Regions from separate parts of the Bradyrhizobium sp. AC87j1 genome, predicted to be linked through region 1. Evidence: predicted binding sites of a transcription regulator. Region 1 holds the regulator's gene; the other holds the start of a gene.
The links. Region 1 encodes PhoB, which activates phosphate uptake and scavenging genes when phosphate is short. Its sites were predicted from a motif close to TGTCATNNANCTGTCAT; they were not measured.
Positions count from the first base shown of each region.

Region 2: ugpB (sn-glycerol-3-phosphate ABC transporter substrate-binding protein UgpB) is a predicted target of PhoB. The motif match lies at 1,391-1,407, and genes of this name have one in related genera.

Region 1 is NZ_PTFE01000033.1:61,566-64,730, forward strand. It holds gene CV770_RS18825 (aspartate aminotransferase family protein) at 1-109, opposite strand, end outside; gene CV770_RS18830 (GcrA family cell cycle regulator) at 566-1,078, shown strand; gene phoB (phosphate regulon transcriptional regulator PhoB) at 1,158-1,865, opposite strand; gene phoU (phosphate signaling complex protein PhoU) at 1,889-2,605, opposite strand; gene pstB (phosphate ABC transporter ATP-binding protein PstB) at 2,617-3,165, opposite strand, start outside.
Region 2 is NZ_PTFE01000094.1:2,858-6,022, reverse strand. It holds gene CV770_RS32990 (CaiB/BaiF CoA transferase family protein) at 21-1,241, shown strand; gene ugpB (sn-glycerol-3-phosphate ABC transporter substrate-binding protein UgpB) at 1,460-2,776, shown strand; gene ugpA (sn-glycerol-3-phosphate ABC transporter permease UgpA) at 2,828-3,165, shown strand, end outside.

The DNA of each region.
Region 1 (3,165 bases):
GATAGCGATCGCCATTGGTCGCGATCAGCCAGCAGCCTTCGCCGCGCTCGAAGCCGAGGTCGGCTCTGGCGAAAACGGGGAGCAAATGCGGCGCTGCGCTGTTAGTCATGATGTCACTTGAATGTTGAGGACGGTGTGACGCGTGCATTGCGCAACGCACCATCGACCGGCCCGGAAAACGAAACGTGCCGCCTTTTAAGGGCGGCACGCGGGACTATCTTATGCTTGGCAAGACGGGTGTCAATGCCGCCCGGAAAGCCTCGGGAAACGCTGAATCCGTAGTCTTGCGGTGCCGATTTTGCGGGTTTTCACCACGGAACATGTGGAAGCGAGTCGGCGGACTCTTGCGCGGGAGTCACGCCATATTGTAGCGTTTGGATTGTCAGATACGACATCTCGTGCAGCGGTTCTGATCTCAAGAGTCCTCATGTACCGGCGTAAGCGTTCGGGCGTCAGTCACGCGCCCGGCGAGCCTTAAGGGATTCTGGCGGCACGGGTTTTTGAAGGCTTAGGCAATCGCTGCGAGGCCCCAGGATGGCTGGCGCGTAGCGAGGGAAAGGGTGCAATGACGGTTTTGACCTGGTCCGACGATCGCGTCGAGCAGCTGAAAAAGCTCTGGGAGGCCGGACTTTCGGCCAGCCAGATCGCAGCTGAGCTCGGCAATGTGACCCGCAATGCCGTGATCGGCAAAGTGCACAGGCTCGGTCTGTCCGGCCGCGCCAAGAGCCCTTCATCGGCAGCGCCCCGGCCGCGCAAGGCGCGTCCCGCGCAGCACTTGATGCGGGTGACCCGCCCCATCGCGCGCGGCAACACCGCGCTGGCACAGGCCTTCGAGGTCGAGGTGGAGGCTGAACCGGTCACCTACGACAACGTGGTGCCGATGAGCCAGCGGCTGTCGCTGCTCGAGCTGAACGAGGCGACCTGCCACTGGCCGGTCGGCGATCCCTCGAGCCCGGATTTCTTCTTCTGCGGCGGCAAGGCGCTGTCCGGCCTGCCCTACTGCGCCCAGCACTCGCGCGTGGCGTATCAGCCGGCGGCGGATCGCCGTCGCGCCCCGGCAAAGCCGGGCCCGCGCTGAGCACGGCCTCAGGCGACATTGAGACAAAGAAAAGCGCGCTGGCCGGCGCGCTTTTTTGTTGGCTTATCGCGAGCAAACCTTACGTCTGCTCCGCCTTCGCGAAGCGATCGTCGAGCGCGTAGCCGGCGCCGCGGACGGTGCGGATCGGGTCCTGCTCGCGGCCGAGATTGAGCAGCTTGCGCAGGCGGCCGATATGGACGTCGACGGTGCGCTCGTCGATGTAGATGTCGCGGCCCCAGACGCTGTCGAGCAGTTGCTCGCGCGAGAACACGCGGCCGGGATGCTCCAGGAAGAACTCCAGCAGGCGATATTCGGTCGGACCGAGATCGATCGGCCGGCCCGAGCGCGCCACGCGGCGCTTGTCGCGGTCGAGCTCGATGTCGCCATAGGCCAGCACCGTCGCGAGCCGCTCAGGACTGGCGCGGCGCAGCAGGCCTTTCACGCGCGCCAAAAGCTCCGGCACCGAGAACGGCTTGACGATGTAGTCGTCGGCGCCGGTCGCAAGTCCCCGCACCCGCTCGCTCTCCTCGCCGCGCGCGGTGAGCATGATGATCGGCAGCTGCTTGGTGTCGGGCCGCGTGCGCAGGCGGCGGCACAGCTCGATGCCTGACAGGCCCGGCAGCATCCAGTCGAGCACGATCAGGTCCGGGATGTGTTCCTTGAGGCGGGTGTCGGCGTCGTCGCCGCGCATGACCGTCTCGACGTCATAGCCGTCGCCTTCGAGGTTGTAGCGAAGCAGCTCGGTGAGAGCTTCCTCGTCCTCAACCACCATAATGCGTGCGCCCATCGGGTCGTCGCTCCTTCAAGTCTTCAGGTATTCGGGACCGTCGTGGCGAAGGTGGTCATGTCGCCCTTCGGCCGCTTGTCGGTGATCGCCTGGCCCTCGATCATGTAGAACACGGTCTCGGCGATGTTGGTGGCGTGGTCGCCGATCCGCTCGATGTTCTTGGCGCAGAACATCAGATGGATGCAGAACGAGATGTTGCGCGGATCCTCCATCATGTAGGTGAGGAGCTCGCGGAACAGCGAGGTGCAGATTGCGTCGACTTCCTCGTCGCCCTTCCACACCGCCATCGCCGCCGGCAGATCATGTGCGGCATAGGCGTCCAGCACCGACTTGACCTGCTGCTGCACGAGGTCGGTCATGTGCTCCAGGCCGCGGAAGAGTTTCAGCGGATGGAAGTCGGTCTCCAGCGCGGCGACGCGCTTGCCCATGTTCTTGGCGAGGTCGCCGATGCGCTCGAGATCGGTCGCAACGCGCATGGCGCCGACGATCTCGCGCAAATCCACCGCCATCGGCTGGCGGCGGGCGATGGTGAGCACCGCGCGTTCCTCGATGCGCTTCTGCAGCGCGTCGAGCTCGGCGTCGATGGTGACGACGCGCTGGCCGAGCGCGACGTCGCGGCGGATCAGCGCGCCGACGGAATCGACGATCATGCGCTCGGCGATGCCGCCCATCTCGGCGACCAGGCGGGTGAGCTCCTGGAGGTCGGTGTCGAAAGCTTTTGCGGTATGTTCAGTACCCATGTCGCGTCTCCTCAGCCGAACCGGCCGGTGATGTAATCCTGCGTGCGCCGGTCGCTCGGCGACGTGAAGATCTTGCTGGTGTCGTCGAATTCGATCAGCTCGCCGAGATACATGAAGGCGGTCTTGTCGGAGACGCGCGCCGCCTGCTGCATGTTATGGGTGACGATCGCGATCGTGTAGTTCTCGGACAGTTCCTGGATCAGCTCCTCGACCTTGGCGGTCGAGATCGGGTCGAGCGCCGAGCAGGGCTCGTCGAACAAAATCACTTCGGGGCGCACCGCGACGGTGCGGGCGATGCACAGGCGCTGCTGCTGGCCGCCAGAGAGCGACAGGCCGGAGGCGTTGAGCTTGTCCTTGACCTCGTTCCACAGCGCGCCGCCGCGCAGCGCCTTCTCGACGCGGTCGTCCATCTCGGACTTCGAGATCTTCTCGTAGAGGCGGATGCCGAAGGCGATGTTCTCGTAGATCGTCATCGGGAACGGCGTCGGCTTCTGGAACACCATGCCGACCCGGGCGCGCAGCAGATTGAGGTCGAGCCTGGGGTCGAGGATGTTGGTCTG
Region 2 (3,165 bases), on a different contig from region 1:
GACACAGGGGAAGCGAAGGCATGAGTTCTGAAGCCGCCAGTTCTGAAGCCGCATTGGGCGCAATGAGCGGATTGCGCGTCATCGATCTCACGCGCGTGCTCGGCGGTCCCTACTGCACCCAGATTCTCGCCGACCACGGCGCCGACGTGATCAAGGTCGAGCCGCCCGCGGGCGACGAGGTGCGCGAATGGGGCCCTCCCTTCCACGAGGAGGACGCGGCCTATTTCGTCGGCATCAACCGCAACAAGCGCTCGATCGGCCTCGACCTCGCCTCCGAGGGTGGCCGCATCGTGCTGCTCAAGATGCTGGAGACCGCCGACGTCCTGATCGAGAATTTCAAGCCGGGCACGCTGGAGAAATGGGGCATCGGCAACGATGTGCTCAGCAAGAAATTCCCGCGCCTCGTGCATTGCCGGATCTGCGGCTTCGGCGCCGACGGCCCGCGCGGCGGCAATCCCGGCTATGACGCCATCATCCAGGCCATGACCGGCATGATCGCCGCGACCGGCTCGCCCGAGAGCGGACCGATGCGGATCGGCGTGCCCTTGGTCGACATCACCACCGGACTTTATGCGGCGATCGGCATCCTGATGGCGCTGTCGGAGCGGCAGCGTTCGGGCAAGGGGCAGTTCCTGGAGACGACGCTGTACGAGACCGGCCTTGCCATCATGCATCCGCACACCGCGAATTATTTCATGCATGGCAAGCCGCCGAGCCTCACCGGCAACGAGCATCCGAACCTCGTGCCTTACGCGATCTTCCCGACGAAAACCGACAACATCTTTATCGGCGTCGGCAATGACGGCACCTTCCGCAAGCTCGCCAAGGAGATCGGCAAGCCCGAGCTCGGCACCGATCCGCGCTTTGCCCGCAACAAGGACCGCATCGCCAACCGCGAGGCGCTGCGCGCCGAGCTCGCTGCCGTGTTCAGCCAGCACGAGGCCGAGCCGCTGTGCAATCGCCTGCTCGCCGCGGGCCTGCCCGCAGGGCCCGTGCAGAAGATCGACCAGGCGCTGACCAACGCGCACACGATCGCGCGCGGCGATATTATCGAGAAGGACTGGTACAAGGGCGTGGCCTCGCCGATCCGGCTCGACCGCAGCAAGCCGAGCCTGCGCCGGCTGCCGCCGAAATTCAGCCAGCACTCCCAGGAGGTGCTGGGCGAGTTCGGCTACTCCAAGGCCGAGATTGACGCGATGGTCGAGAAGGGCACCGTCTGCGGCCCCGAGCGCAAGCGGTAGAGGCCACCGCCTCCGTCCAACGAATGATGCCGCAGTGCGGCGCGGGCACGATAGTGCACCGCGAACCAATGCGGCTGCCCGCTCCCTCTTCGCCTATTTGCCGGCTTCCCTTTTCCAGCGCTTGCCGCTTTCGTTTCGGCCGCTTACACAGTCATGTGAACGTCATATGGCGCTGCTAGCGCAAGCGCTTCTTTTGACGGCCAAGGGAGGTTTACTTGATGGCTCTTCGACACTTTGGGGCGGCTGCCGCATTTGCACTCACGGTTGGCATGACCGCGTCGCCGGCGCTGGCCGTGACGGAAATCCAGTGGTGGCACGCGATGACCGGCGCCAACAACGACGTCATCGTCAAGCTCGCCAACGACTTCAACGCGTCGCAGAGCGACTTCAAGGTCGTTCCGACCTACAAGGGCAATTACGCTGACACCATGAACGCGGGCATCGCGGCGTTTCGTGCCGGCAACGCACCGCACATCATGCAGGTGTTCGAGGTCGGCACCGCCACCATGATGGCTGCGACCGGCGCCGTGAAGCCCGTCTACAAGCTGATGGCCGACGCCGGCGAGAAGTTCGATCCCAAGATCTACCTGCCCGCCATCACCGGCTACTACTCGACCTCGAAGGGCGAGATGCTGTCGTTCCCCTTCAACTCGTCGTCCACCGTCATGTGGGTCAATCTCGACGAGCTGAAGAAGGCCAATGTCGCGATCCCGAAAACCTGGCCCGAGACGTTCGAGGCCGCCAAGAAGCTGAAGGCTGCCGGTCATGACACCTGCGGCTTCTCCGGCTCCTGGGTCACCTGGGTCAATCTCGAGCAGCTCTCCGCCTGGCACAACGTGCCGCTCGCCAGCAAGGCCAACGGCCTCGACGGCTTCGACACCAAGCTCGAGTTCAACGGGCCGCTCCAGGTCAAGCACCTCGAAAACCTGGTCGAGCTCCAGAAGACCAAGGTCTACGACTATGCCGGCCGCACCAACACCGGCGAAGGCCGCTTCACCTCGGGCGAATGCCCGATCTACCTGACCTCGTCGGCCTTCTTCGGCAACGTCAAGGCCCAGGCCAAGTTCAACTTCACCGCGGTGCCGATGCCGTATTATCCGGAGGCAAAGGGCGCGCCGCAGAACTCGATCATCGGCGGCGCTTCGCTCTGGGTCATGGGCGGCAAGCCGGCCGACGAATACAAGGGCGTCGCAAAATTCCTGACCTTCCTCTCCGACACCGATCGGCAGGTCTACATCCACAAGGCCTCGGGCTATCTGCCGATCACCAAGGCGGCCTATGAGAAGGCCAAGGCCGAGGGCTTCTACAAGGACCAGCCCTATCTCGAGACCCCGCTGCTCGAGCTGACCAACAAGGAGCCGACCGAGAACTCGCGCGGTCTGCGCCTCGGCAACATGGTTCAGCTGCGTGACGTCTGGTCGGAAGAGATCGAGCAGGCGCTGGCCGGCAAGAAGACCGCCAAGCAGGCGCTGGATGCCGCCGTCGAGCGCGGCAACACCATGCTGCGGCAGTTCGAAAAGACCGCCGTCAAGTGAGGCGATGAGCGGCAGGCCGGTCCCCCTGGCCTGCCGCTTTCGGCGGACACCATGCAAAAGCAAGCCATTTTCCAATCCAGGCTATTGCCTTACGCGCTGGTTGCGCCGCAACTCGCGATCGTCCTGCTATTCTTCTACTGGCCGGCCCTACAGGCGGTGATCCAGTCCTTCCTGCTCCAGGACGCCTTCGGTCTGTCGACGAGCTTCGTCTGGTTCGAGAACTATCTCGACCTGTTCAGAGAGCCCGCCTATTTCGAGGCGATCCTCCGCACCTTCTTCTTCTCGTTCGCCATCGCGGTCTCGTCGTTGTCCTTTGCGCTGCTGCTCGCCGTCATGGCGGACAAGCCACTGCGCGGCTCGATGCTCTACCGCACGCTCTTGATCTGGCC